3 regions of the uncultured Azonexus sp. genome follow, and region 1 is predicted to be linked to each of the others. Evidence: predicted binding sites of a transcription regulator. Region 1 holds the regulator's gene; each other region holds the start of a gene.
What was found. The regulator sigma-54, encoded in region 1, starts transcription at its own class of promoters, with help from an activator protein. The targets are predictions, from matches to a motif close to TGGCACGCTTNCTGCTNA.
Positions count from the first base shown of each region.

Region 2: a site for sigma-54 is predicted at 2,589-2,606, ahead of rsxA (electron transport complex subunit RsxA). Genes of this name have one in related genera too.
Region 3: a site for sigma-54 is predicted at 2,763-2,780, ahead of nifN (nitrogenase iron-molybdenum cofactor biosynthesis protein NifN). Genes of this name have one in related genera too.

Region 1 covers NZ_CALJNI010000004.1:73,855-78,489, reverse strand. The annotation lists gene hprK (HPr(Ser) kinase/phosphatase) at 1-782, opposite strand, end outside; gene ptsN (PTS IIA-like nitrogen regulatory protein PtsN) at 791-1,240, opposite strand; gene raiA (ribosome-associated translation inhibitor RaiA) at 1,292-1,615, opposite strand; gene Q0799_RS02990 (RNA polymerase factor sigma-54) at 1,630-3,084, opposite strand; gene lptB (LPS export ABC transporter ATP-binding protein) at 3,109-3,843, opposite strand; gene recX (recombination regulator RecX) at 3,840-4,274, opposite strand; gene recA (recombinase RecA) at 4,267-4,635, opposite strand, start outside.
Region 2 covers NZ_CALJNI010000017.1:59,359-63,993, reverse strand. The annotation lists gene rsxC (electron transport complex subunit RsxC) at 1-1,424, opposite strand, end outside; gene Q0799_RS12315 (RnfABCDGE type electron transport complex subunit B) at 1,436-1,963, opposite strand; gene rsxA (electron transport complex subunit RsxA) at 1,976-2,554, opposite strand; gene nifL (nitrogen fixation negative regulator NifL) at 2,830-4,350, shown strand; gene nifA (nif-specific transcriptional activator NifA) at 4,365-4,635, shown strand, end outside.
Region 3 covers NZ_CALJNI010000017.1:68,728-73,362, forward strand. The annotation lists gene nifE (nitrogenase iron-molybdenum cofactor biosynthesis protein NifE) at 1-693, shown strand, start outside; gene Q0799_RS12355 (SLC13 family permease) at 833-2,668, shown strand; gene nifN (nitrogenase iron-molybdenum cofactor biosynthesis protein NifN) at 2,813-4,216, shown strand; gene Q0799_RS12365 (NifB/NifX family molybdenum-iron cluster-binding protein) at 4,179-4,635, shown strand, end outside.

The DNA.
Region 1 (4,635 bases):
ATCGGCACGCCGAGCACATCCTGGCTTTGCGCGTCGAGCGGCAGACGCGGCGCGTCTTCCATGGACACCGTCCGCTGCAGGTGCACGATCAGCTTCAGCTTCATCTTGCGGCGCGAGGCGGTCTCGCCGAAGATGGTGCGGATGTTGAGCAGGCCGAGGCCGCGGACTTCGAGGAAGTCGCGCAGCATGCCGGGGCAGCGGCCTTCGATGGTGGTCGGCGCGATCCGGGCCATCTCGACCACATCGTCGGCAACCAGGCCATGGCCGCGCGAGATCAGCTCCAGCGCCAGTTCGGATTTGCCGACCCCGGAATCGCCGGTAATCAGCACGCCCATGCCGAGCACGTCCATGAACACGCCGTGCAGGCTGATGGTATCGGCCAGGCGGGCCGACAGGTAAATGCGCAGGTGATCGATGACCGCCGAACAGTGCTTGGGCGACAGGATCAGCGGCACGTCGGCGGCCTTGCAGGCATCGACGATGAATTCGGGGGGCTTCAGGCCGTCGGCAACGATCATCGCCGGCGTGCGGGCCGACAGCAGGTCGATGAACATCTGGCCGAAGCGCCGCTCACCGATGCGCATGGCCCAGTCGTATTCGGCCTGCCCCATGACCTGCAGGCGTTCCGGGTGAATGATGTTGATGTGGCCGACGACGTCGGCACCGTAATTGCTGGCGGCCTTGAGCTCAATGCGCCGGTCGTTGCGCTGACCGGCCAGCCAGTTGAACAACAGCTTCTCGCGGTTGTCCTGGTACAACTGCTCCAGGCTGATGTGCCGCACGGCGCCGGTCAGGACTTCTTGAACAGTGCCAGCACCGCTTCGGCGTCCGGGGCGGCCTGCAAGGCTTCGCGGAAGGCGCGGTCGGAAAAGCGCTGAGCCAGTTCGGACAGGATCTGCAGATGCTCTTCGGTCGCCTGTTCCGGTACCAGCAACACGAACAGCAGGGTAACCGGACGGCCGTCCGGCGAATCGAAGGGAATCGGCGTCGCCAGACGGATCAGCGCGCCGGCAGCCTGCTGGAGGCCCTTGATCCGGCCGTGGGGAATGGCCACGCCCTGGCCAAGGCCCGTGGAGCCGAGCTTTTCGCGTGCGAACAGGCTGTCGAAAATCAACGAACGCGACATGTCGAGCCGGCTTTCGAACAGCATGCCGGCCTGTTCAAAAACGCGTTTCTTGCTGCTCGCATCCAGGTCGAGCAGGACCTGATCGGCAGTCAGAATGTTGTCTAGAGGGTTCATGGGAACTTTGCAGCAAAGAAACCGCACCCCTCGGGGTGCGGTCGGTCAGGCTTAGTCGTCGATGTGCATGGACGGCTTTTCGCCACGATGGTGGTCCTGCATCTTCTGCTTGTACTTCTGGACCTGGCGGTCGAGCTTGTCGAACATGGCGTCGATGGCGGCGTAGAGATCGTCCCCGGCTTCTTCGACATGCATGTCCTTGCCCGGAACGTGAACGGTGACTTCGGCCTTCTGCTTCAGCTTTTCAACGGAAAGCACGACGCTGGCGCCGGTAACCTTGTCGAAATGACGGAGTACGGGATCGAGCTTGTTCTCGACGTATTCGCGCAGTGCCGGGGTGACTTCGATATGGTGACCGCTGATTTGCAGATTCATTTTTTCTCCTCTCTCTACAGGGTCTTGCGTAAATTGACCGGCGGGATGTTGAGCGATTCACGGTATTTGGCAACCGTGCGTCGGGCAACGACAATTCCCTGCTGGCCTAGTATTTCGGATAATTGACTATCCGACAAGGGCTTCTTGCCATCTTCCGCCGAAATCAATTGCTTGATCAGGGCACGAATGGCCGTGGCAGAACAGGCACCACCGGTGTCGGTGGACACATGGCTGCCGAAGAAGTATTTCAGTTCGAAGATGCCGCGCGGCGTGGCCATGTATTTCTGGCTGGTGACGCGGGAAATCGTCGATTCGTGCAGGCCGAGCAGGTCGGCAATCTCGCGCAGCACCAGTGGCCGCATCGCCACTTCGCCATGTTCGAAAAACTGGCGCTGGCGGTCCACGATGGCCTGGGTGACGCGGTGGATGGTATCGAAACGCTGCTGGATGTTCTTGATCAGCCAGCGGGCTTCCTGCAACTGGCCGCTCAGGTTGCCGTTACCACGGCGCTGGCGGGCGAGGATGTCGGCGTACAGGCGGTTGACGCGCAGGCGCGGGTAGGCGTCCGGGTTGATGTAGGCCGTCCATTTACCCTTGAGCTTCTTCACGATCACGTCGGGCGTGATGTAGCGCGCTTCGTCCTGCGCGTAACCGGCGGCCGGCCGCGGATTGAGGCTGGTGATCAGCTCGTGCGCGCCACGCAGGATCTCGTCGTCGCAACCGGTCAGGCGACGGATCTTGACGAAATCGCGGGCAGCCAGCAATTCCAGGTGCTTGTCGGCAATGGTCAGGGCCAGCGTGCGCTCGGCGCAATCCTCTTCGGCCTGCAACTGCAACAGCAGGCATTCGCGCAGGTCGCGCGCACCGATCCCGGTCGGATCGAAATTCTGGATATGGCGCAGGGCGATTTCGAGTTCCTCGAGTTCGACTTCGTACTCGGGCGGCAGGGTTTCCAGCAGCTCTTCCAGCGGCGTGGCGAGATAGCCGTCGTCGCTGAGCGCTTCGATCAGGAAGCGGACCAGGCTGCGATCGCGATCGCTCAACTGGGTCATGCCCAACTGCCAGCCCAGGTGCTCGCGCAGGCTGACGCTGGAAGCGTGGGCATCCTGCGGATCGTTGTCGTCTTCCTCGTCGCGGCCGGCGCCGGTGAAGGTGCCGGCATCGCTGGACCAGCGATCGTCGTCGACATCGCCAGGCGTCATCGGCGGCTCGCCCTGGGCATCCTCGCGCGATTCGCTCGCCGGCGCAGGTTCGCTGACCGGTTTGTCGGGCGAATCGAACTGCTGGGCACCGGCGAAGGACTCGCCCGGCCCGTCATCGTCGCGCTCGAGCATCGGGTTTTCCAGCAGGTAGCGTTCGATTTCCTGCTGCATCTCGACGGTCGACAACTGCAGCAGCTTGATCGACTGCTGTAATTGCGGCGTCAGGGCCAGATGCTGCGAAAGCTTGAGCTGAAGTGCCGGTTTCATTGATGCAATCTTGGTTTGGCGAGGTCAGAGGCGGAAATGCTCGCCGAGATAAACCTTGCGTACACTCTCATTGTCGACAATTTCCTCCGGACGTCCAGAGGAAAGTACATGACCGGCGTTGATGATCACCGCGTGATCGCAGATGCCGAGCGTCTCGCGCACGTTGTGATCGGTGATCAGGACACCGATGCCGCGTTCCTTGAGGAAGCGGATGATCTTCTGGATTTCCAGCACGGCAATCGGATCGACCCCGGCAAACGGCTCGTCGAGCAGGATGAAGCGCGGATTGGTGGCCAGCGCGCGGGCAATTTCGACACGCCGCCGTTCGCCGCCGGACAGTGCCGCTGCATTCACGTGGCGGACATGGGTGATGTGCAGTTCGTTGAGCAGGCTTTCCAGTCGCTGGCTGCACTCGTCGGGTGAAAGCTTCTGCAGTTCGAGCACGGCGAGGATGTTTTCCTCGACGTTGAGCTTGCGGAACACCGAGGCCTCCTGCGGCAGGTAGGACAGACCGGTACGGGCACGCGAATGCATCGGCTGGTGGGTGAGGCGCTCGTCGTCGATATAGACTTCGCCGCCATCGGCAGCCACCAGGCCGACGATCATGTAGAAACAGGTGGTCTTGCCGGCACCGTTCGGCCCGAGCAGACCGACCACTTCGCCGGAGCGCACCGAGAAGGAGACGTCTTCGACGACGGTGCGCGCCTTGTAACGCTTTTTCAGGTTGTGCGCGGACAGGGTGGCGGTTGGCTGGCTCATTCTTCACTGGCTCCGCGCAGGGTCTGGCGGATCGCTTCTGCAGAAAAGCCGCGATATTGCAGGAAACGCATCTGTTTGGCACGTTCTTCTGCAGATTGGGGGGGCTGCCCGAACTTTTTCGCCCAGATCGCCCGGCAGCGCTCGCCCTCGTCGCCGGCCTCGGGCAGGGCGGCTTCGATGTCGCCATCGCTGACGCCCTTTTGCCGCAATTCCTGGCGCAGGCGGCCGTTGCCGTAGCGATTGGCGCGCGCCGAAACGCGCTGGCTGGCATAACGGGTATCCGACAGCAGGTGCTCGGCCTGCAAGGCATCGAGCACCGCCGTCAGGGCTTCTTCACTGTCGGCATGCGCCGCGAGTTTGGCATGCAGTTCGGCCCGGCTGTGATCCCGCCGGGTCAGGCACTGCAAGGCACGCACCCGCAGATCAGCCATTGGCGGCCTTGCTCGGTTTGATCACGGTGGTGCTCGCCGCCTCGCGGATGCCGGCTTCGATTTCCTGGGCAATTTCCGGGTGCGACTTGAGGAACTCGCGGGCGTTGTCCTTGCCCTGGCCGATCTTCTCGCCCTTGTACGAATACCAGGCACCGGATTTGTCGACCAGCTTGTGAGCGACGCCCATTTCGACGATCTCGCCCTCGCGGGAAATCCCCTCGCCGTAGAGGATGTCGAAGATGGCCTCGCGGAACGGCGGCGACACCTTGTTCTTGACCACCTTGACGCGGGTTTCGCTGCCGACCACCTCGTCGCCCTTCTTGATCCCGCCGATGCGGCGGATGTCGAGACGGACCGAAGC
Region 2 (4,635 bases), on a different contig from region 1:
TTCTCGCGCGCTTCGCGGTCCAGGCGTTCCTGGCGTTGCTGGGCCAGCTTCTTGGTCGCGTCGTTACGCAGCTTGTTGCGATCCTGCGCCGCCAGTTCGCCCTTGGCATGAACGAAATACTGGACCAGCGGGATCTTCGACGGGCAGACATAGGCGCAACAGCCGCAGGCGATGCAGTCCTTGAGGCCGATGCCGACCGCCTCGTCGTAAGCCGAATTGCGGATGCGGGCGCTCATTTCCAGCGGCAGCAGGCCCATCGGACAGGCTTTCACGCAACTGCCGCAGCGGATGCAGGGATCGGGCTCCTGGGCGGCGACTTCCTGCGCGTCGAACGCCAGGATGCCGCTGGTGCCCTTAACCACCGGCACGCGCCAATGCGGAATCTGCATGCCCATCATCGGCCCGCCCATGACCCGGCGTGCCAACCCGATGCCGTCGCCCTTGAGGCCGCCGGCAAAGGCGATCACTTCTTCGGCCAGGGTGCCAACCAGCACCTCGATATTGCCCGGGTCGTTGGCGCAGTTGCCATTGACCGTGACCACCCGCGAAATCAGCGGCCGGCCGTCGCGAATCGCCGCACGCACGGCCAGTGCCGTACCGACGTTATGAACCAGAATGCCGATGTCGAAGGTGCGACTCTCGGCAGCCACTTCCTTGCCGGTCAGCGCCTGTACCAGTTGTTTTTCCGAGCCCATCGGATAACGCGCCGGAATCGGCCGAATGTGCACCTCGGCCACCGCAGCAGCGGCAGCCTGCATGGCGGCGATGGCTTCCGGCTTGTTGTCCTCGATGCCGACCAGCGCCTCGCGGGCACCGGTGGCGTGCAGCATGATGCGGATACCGTCGACGATGTCAGCCGCCCGGTCGCGCATCTGGCGGTCGTCGCAAGAGAGATAGGGTTCGCATTCGCCGCCGTTGATGACCAGCGTCTTGACCTTGGAGCGGGCAGCACCGGTCAGCTTGACCGCCGACGGGAAGGCGGCGCCGCCCAGGCCGACCACGCCGGCTGCCGCCACCCGCTTGCCGATCTCAGCGGGATCGAGGGCGAACGGGTCGGCACAACCCTGGCAATCGATCCATTCGTCGCGTCCGTCGGCCGCCAGGATGATCGCCGACAAGGTCAGGCCCGAGGGATGCGGCGCCGTGATGTCGGTCACCGCCGCGATGGTGCCCGACGTTGGTGCATGGATCGGCGCCGAGATCATGCCCTGCGCTTCAGCAATCAATTCGCCCTTCTTCACCTGCTGGCCAACCAGCACCACCGGCCGCGCCGGCCCGCCGAGATGCTGCTGCAGCGGCAGGTAGAGCTTTTCCGGCACCGGCATCACGCGCAGCGGCCGGTCGGCGGCGGGACGTTTGCGGTCGTCGGGATGCACGCCCCAGTCGTCGCCGAGGAAGTGCTTGAACAGATTCATGAATCCCATGATGTGAACTCTCAGGCCAGGCGGGGCTTGGGCATCACCCAGTGTTGCAGGGTGACCGGCACCGGTTTCATGACCAGCGCCTCGGTCGGACATTTTTCGATGCAGGCTTCGCAACCGGTGCAGGCCTCACGGAAGACGTTGTGGATCTGCTTCGGCCCACCGAGGATGGCGTCGGTCGGGCAGACCCGCGCGCAGCGGCAGCAGCCGATGCACAACTCCTCGGCAACCGTGGCGATTTTCGGACCGTCGTCGCCGAGCGCCGAGAGATCGACGGTCAGGCCGAGCTTGGCGGCAATCGCCGAAACCAGCGCCTTGCCGCCGGGCGGGCAGCAGGTGGCCGGGGCAGTTCCGGCGACGATGGCCTCGGCGGCACCGACGCAACCGGGATAACCGCACTGGCCGCAATTGGAACCGGGCATCAGATCGACCAGTTCATCGATGATGGGATTGCCCTCGACCTTGAGGAACTTGTTGGCGATGCCCAACGCGATGCCGAGGATGGCACCGAGCACGGTCAGGCTGAGGATGGCGGCGATCATGACAGTCCTCCCTTAGACGTTGAGGCCCGAGAAGCCCATGAAGGCCAGGGCGAGCAGGCTGATGGTGATGAAGGCAACGGGCGCCCCGGCGAAGGCCGCCGGCACGCGAGCCAGCGCCACGCGCTCGCGCAGGCCGGCGAAGATCAGCAGCACCAACGTGAAGCCGACCGCCGACCCGAACCCGTAGAGCAGGCTCTTGAACAGGCTGAACTCCTGCTGGACGTTGAGCAGCGCGACGCCGAGCACGGCGCAGTTGGTGGTGATCAGCGGCAGGTAGATGCCGAGCGACTGGTACAGCCCGGGACTGGTCTTCTTGACGAACATCTCGGTGAATTGCACGACCGACGCAATCACCAGGATGAAGGTCAGGATGCGCAGGTAGCCCAGACCGAGCGGCTGCAGCAGCCAGTTGTCGAGCATCCACGAGGCGGCGCTGGCCAGCATCAGCACGAAGGTCGTCGCCAACCCCATGCCGAAGGCACTATCGACGCTTTTGGAGACGCCCATGACCGGGCACAGACCAAGGAATTTGATCAACACGACATTGTTGACCAGCGCGGTGGAGAGCAGCAGTAACAGGATTTCGCTCATGGACGGAAGACTCGGGTTGGACGTCGCCGGCTTCACTGCATAAGCCGTGCCATCGCCGGTTTTCTCCTTCCCATGCCCGTTCAGCCCCTTTTTTGGTGGCGACACACCAAATTGGTGCATTTCCGGCAAAACAATTTGTCGCAAAGCCAACAGGAAATTGTCGAATTCATGCCGGGATCACGACAAACAGGGCTTTTGCAGCAAACCTCACAAGACGGCATGGAATCTGCTTTTAGCCGATCCAGACCCTTACCGGCCCTTCCCGGAGTTAGATCATGTCGGCTCAGCCCCTGACCCAGAACGACCTCAAAGACATCCTGCCGCCCGAGGTCTATCGCCAGGCAGTCCATCAGGCCGACCTGGCCATTTCGATCACCGATCCGTCGGCCCGCATCCTCTATGCCAACGACAGCTTCAGCCGGATCACCGGCTACAGCGCCGAGGACGTGATCGGCCTGAATGAATCCGTGCTCTCCAACCACACCACGCCACCGGCGCTGTACGCCGACATGTGGACCTCGCTCAAGGCCCGCCGCCCCTGGTCGGGCAAGCTGCTGAACAAGCGCAAATGCGGCGGCACCTATCTGGCCGAACTGTCGATCACCCCCGTTGTCGACAGCCAGGGCGAAATCACCCACTACCTCGGGATGCACCGGGACATCACCGAACTGCACCGACTGGAGCGCACGGTACTCAACCAGAAACAGTTGATCGAATCGGTGATCGACGCCTCGCCGGTGGCCTTTGCCCTGCTCGATCCGACCGGTCGCGTGGTCCTCGACAACCACGCCTACAAGAAACTGCTGACCGACATGCGGGTCAAGGAGCCGGCGCACCGCCTGCTCGACGCACTGGCGCCGGAGTGGTACGAAGCCCTGGCCAGCGATCCCGGGCAATGCGAGTTCAGCAACCGCGAGATGCGTCTCGACAGTCCCGGCGGCCGCGCCCGCTGGCTGTCGGTCAGCGCCTCGGTGATCGCCATGCAGAGCGAATGCGCCGACAGCTACTTCTGCGCCGCCGGCCAACCCGGCCTGCTGCTGGTCATTTCCGACATCACCAACCTGCGCGAGGAGCAGGAGCGGGCCAAGGGCGCCGCGCTGAAAGCTTCGCTGGCCGAGGAGGAACGCACGTCGGCGATCCGCGAAGGCCTGTCGGCGGCGGTGTTCCGCCTGGAAGAACCGCTCAACGTCATGGCCTCGGCAGTCGCCGTGCTCCAGCGCCGCGACCCGGCCAGCGCCGAAATGCTCAGGCACGCGCTCGACAACAGCCGCGAGCACATCGAATCGCTGCGCCAGGTGATCCCGCAAAGTCCGCAGGAGATCGTCATCCGCGTCAATCTCAACGAAATCCTGCGCGACGTGCTCGAAGTGTGCACGCCCCGCCTGCTCAGCGCCGGCATCACCGTCGACTGGCAACCCTCGGCGGTGCTGCCACCGCTGAACGGGCGGCCGCTGCAATTGCGCATGCTGTTCAAGGCGCTCGTCGAAAACGCCATCGAAGCCATGAACGTCAAGGGCTGGCCGCGTCGCGAGCTGCAGATCAGGAGCGAGGTCGTCGACGACTGCCTGCGCATCGCCGTCCTCGACAGCGGCCCGGGCATTCCGATGGAATGGCGGCACAAGGCGTTCGAGCCCTTCTTCACGGCCAAGAACGGCAGCGGCAAACATATCGGCACCGGCTTGTCGCGAGCCCAGCAGGTCGTCGCCGACCACGGCGGCATCATCGATCTCGACGAAAGCCCGGCCGGCGGCTGTGCCGCCATCGTCGAGTTCCGCGTCGACGGCGACCCGATCTGAGCAGGAAACACAGCATGCACGACCACCACACCCACCACGCCGCCGACGAATGCCCGCCCCCGGGCGGCTACTGTCGAACGCACGAACTGAACATCCTGCTGCTGTCGGCGCTCTATGCGGTCAGCCGGGTACTCAGCCGCTCGCTGGCCTTCAACGAGACCCTGCACGACCTGCTGCGCGTGCTGCATGACGAGGCCGGGCTGAGCCGCGGACTGATCGGCGTCGTCGATGCCGAAAGCGGCAAGCTCGCCATCCACACCATCTACAACCCCGACGGCCCGACCG
Region 3 (4,635 bases), on a different contig from region 1:
CAGACCATGCACCGGGCCAAGGTGAACATGGTCGTCTGCGCCAAGGCCCTGCTCAACGTTGCCCGCAAAATGCAGGAAACCTACGGCCAGCCCTTCTTCGAAGGCAGTTTCTACGGCGTTCAGGACGTTTCCAATGCGCTGCGCGATTTCGCCCGGCTGATCGGCGACCCCGACCTGATCGCCCGCACCGAGGCGGTCATCGCCCGCGAGGAAGCCAAGGCCCACGCCGCGCTCGAACCCTGGCGCGCCCGCCTCAAGGACAAGCGCGTCCTGCTCTACACCGGCGGCGTCAAGTCGTGGTCCATCGTTTCGGCGCTGCAGGATCTGGGCATGAAGGTCGTCGCCACCGGCACCAAGAAATCGACCGAGGAAGACAAGGCGCGCATCCGCGAACTGATGGGTGAGGACACCAAGATGATCGACGACGGCAGCCCCAAGGCCCTGTTGTCGACTTATCACGAGTACCGGGCCGACATCCTGATCGCCGGCGGGCGCAATTTGTACACCGCGCTCAAGGCGCGCATTCCCTTCCTCGACATCAACCAGGAACGCGAATTCGGCTACGCCGGCTACGCCGGCATGAGCGAACTCGCCCGGCAACTGGCGCTGTCGATGGAAAGCCCGGTGTGGTCCGCGGTCAGGAAGCCGGCGCCGTGGGCGCAGGGCGTGTCGGGGGCCGTGCTGACGGCTTGAGCATCTGCTCTCGGCGTACATCGGGTGATGTAACGGGGTTTGGGTTCTAGCGCACACACACAGCCGATACAATACGGCCTCGCTCCCGGCCCCCTCTTCACGAAAAGACCGGACCCTTTCCTCCGGCAATGAAGCGTGCATGAACCCCGACACCCTCCTGGTCTTTTCTCTGCTCGCCGCCTGCATCGTCGCCTTCGTCATGAACAAGCCACGCATGGACGCGGTGGCGATCATGGCGCTGCTCGCGCTGGTGCTTTCCGGTACGCTCACCTCCGCCGAGGCGCTGGCCGGCTTCAGTGAGCCGAGCGTCATCCTGATCGCGGCCTTCTTCGTCATTGGCGAGGCGCTGGTCCGCACCGGCATCGCCTACCGCGTCGGCGACTGGCTGCTGACGCGGGCCGGGAGCAGCGAAACGCGGCTGCTCGTGCTGCTCATGCTGGCCGTCGCCGGCCTGGGTTCGGTCATGAGTTCGACCGGTGTCGTCGCCCTGTTCATTCCGGTGGCCCTGAGCATTGCCCGGCGCATCGACGTTTCGCCAGCCAGGCTGATGATGCCGCTCGCCTTTGCCGGACTCATCAGCGGCATGCTGACGCTGGTCGGCACACCGCCGAACATGGTGGTCAACAGCGAACTCGCGCGCGCGGGTCATGCCGGCTTTGCCTTTTTCGACTTTACGCCGGCCGGCCTCGTCGTCCTGATGCTCGGCCTCGGCTACATGACGCTCGCCCGGCGCTGGCTTTCCCGCGGCGAGGCGCAACACGGCACCCCGGGCAAGGGGCGCCGCCGCCTGAGCGATCTGGCTGCCGAATACGCACTGACCGGACGGCCGCGGCGCCTGCGCATCCTGCCCGACTCGCCGCTGATCGGCAGCACGCTCGGCGACATGCAGCTACGCAAGCGTTACGGCGCCAACGTCATTGCCATCGAGCGGGAGCGCCAGTTCGGCAACGACATGCTGAGCACCTCGGCCAGCCGCGAGTTGCTGGAAGGCGACATCCTGCTTGTCGACTTCGTCCGCCCCGAACTCGATCTCGACCGCTTCCGCGGCGAAATGAAGCTGCAAACCCTGTCGTTCAAGGGCAAGCATTTCTTTGAAGGTTCGCGCGAACTCGGCCTGGCCGAAGTCACCCTGCCGCCGGGCTCCGGGATGATCGGCCGGTCGATCCTCGATCTGCGGATGCGTTCGCAGCGCGGCATCAACGTCATGGGACTGCGGCGCGACGGGCGCGCCATCACCAGCGAAGTGCTGCAGGAAAAGCTGCGCATGGGCGACACCCTGCTCATCGCCGGCACCTGGAAGGCGATCCGCCTGCTGCACCGGGAGGCGAAAGACTTCCTCGTTCTCACGCTACCCGCCGAAATCGATGAAGCGGCACCGGCGGCGCGGCGCGCCCCGCTCGCGCTGTTCAGCCTGGTCGTCACCGTCGGGCTGATGATCAGCGGCATTGTCCCGAACGTGATCGCCGCATTGATCGGCTGCCTGCTGATGGGCGCCTTCCGCTGCATCGACATGGACAGCGCCTACCGCGCCATCCACTGGCAGAGCCTGATCCTCATCGTCGGCATGCTGCCCTTCGCGCTGGCGCTGCAAAAAACCGGCGGCATCGACCTGATCGTCTCCAGTCTGCTCTCGGTCACCGGCGACGCCTCGCCGCGCCGGGTCATGGCGGCGCTCTTCGTGCTCACGGCGGTCACCGGGCTGTTCATCTCGAACACCGCCACCGCCGTGCTGATGGCGCCAATTGGCATCGGCCTTGCCCAGCAGATCGGGGTTTCGCCTTACCCCTTCGCCATGACCGTCGCGCTGGCTGCCTCGGCGGCCTTCATGACCCCGGTGTCGTCGCCGGTCAATACCCTGGTGGTTGGCCCCGGTCGCTACCGCTTCACCGATTTCGTGCGCGTTGGCGTGCCCTTCACGCTGATCGTGCTGCTCGTGTGCGTTGTCCTTCTCCCGCTACTGTTTCCGTTCAACTGACGCGGGTGGGATAACAGTGAGCCGGTGTGGTGATTGTCGGGTTTGCGACACACTCAATAAATTATAAATAACTGTTTTGTAAGTTATTTTTTCTTGGCGCGCTCATTGCTTAGGGGTGGGTAATCTCTGAGGAGCGTTGCCCACATGGCCGAAATCATCCAATCCAAGAAAGCGCTGGCGGTGAATCCGTTGAAGGTCAGCCAGCCGATCGGTGCGTCGCTGGTTTTCCTCGGGCTGAATCGCAGTCTGCCGCTGATGCACGGTTCGCAGGGGTGTACCGCCTTTGGCAAGGTCTTCTTCGTGCGCCATTTCCGCGAGCCGATTCCGCTGCAGACGACGGCGATGGATCAGGTGTCGTCGATCATGGGCGCCGACGAGAACGTGGTCGAGGCCCTGCGCACGCTGTCCGAGAAGAGCAAGCCGGACATCATCGGCCTGGTCACGACCGGGCTGTCGGAGACGCAGGGGACCGACATCCTGCGCACGGTCAAGGAGTTCCGCGCCGCGCATCCCGAGTATGACGGGGTGGCGGTGGTGCCGGTCAATACGCCGGATTTCCTCGGTTGCCTGGAGAGCGGTTACGCGCTGGCGGTCGAGGCGCTGATCCAGACGCTGGTACCGGAGAGCGCCTGCGCCGGCAAGCGGCCGAAGCAGGTCAATGTGCTGGCGTCGGCGATGCTGACGCCGGGCGATATCGAGGCGATCAAGGACTGGGTCGAGGCTTTCGGCCTGCGCCCGGTGGTGGTGCCGGACATCGGCGATTCGCTCGACGGTCACCTGGTCGAGGCCGAGTATTCGGCGCTGACCATCGGCGGCACGCCGCGTACCGAAATCGAGGCCATGGGCGAGTCGCTGGCCACGCTGGTGATCGGGCCGTCGCTGAGCAAGGCGGCGGACATCCTCAAGGAACGCACCGGCGTGCCCGATTTCCGCTTCGCCGGCCTGATGGGCCTGGACGATTGCGATGCCTTCACCCAGACGCTTTCCGAAATCTCCGGCCGGCCGGTGCCGGAAAAGATCGAACGCCATCGCGCGCAATTGCAGGACGCGATGGTCGACAGCCACTTCATGCTCGGTTTCGCCCGCATCGCGCTGGCCGCCGATCCCGACCTGCTCGGCATGCAGGTGCGTTTCCTGAGCGGCATGGGCGCCGACATCGTCGCCGCCGTCAGCCCGCATCGGCATGAAAGCCTGGCCGGCCTGAGCGTCGACCAGGTCATCGTCGGTGACCTGGAAGACATGGAAAAGGCGGCGCGAGCCGGCGGCGCGCAGCTGGTCATGGCCAATTCGCATGCCGCCGACACGGCCAGCCGCCTGGGCTTGCCGCTGCTACGCGCCGGTTTTCCGCAGTACGACACGGTGGGCGGTTATGCCCGCACCTGGGTGGGCTACCGCGGTACGCGGCAGGCCCTTTTCGATATCGCCAATCTGATGCTGGGACAACATCATGAACTCGAACCCTATCGCTCAATCTACTGGACCGACGACCGTGATGGCGTCGGACAACGCCATGTCGTCACGTCGACTGCAGCTGGTCTGGTCCATTAAGCAGGCGCCGGAAGCCGTGCTCCGCATCGCCTTCGCCTCGACCGACCGGACTCGGGTCAATCAGCATTTCGGCGCCGCCGAGGGCTTTGCCATCTATGAGGTGACCCCGGACAAGGCGACGCTGGTCGGTGTCGGCGAGTTCCCGGAAGAGGCGATGGACGGCAACGAGGACAAGCTGGCGGCCAAGGTCGATTTCCTGGCCGGCTGCGCGGCGGTCTATGTCATGGCCATCGGCGCGTCGGCGATCAAGAAACTGATGGCCGCCGGCATCCAGCCGATCCGCGTCGGCGAGGTCGACGCCATCGACGAATTGCTGCTGGAACTCTCCGGCGCCATGCGCGACGGCGGCGTGGCCTGGGTTGACCGGGCGATCGCCGCGCAGACCAAGGCGGCGGCGACTGATCGCTTCGCGGCGATGG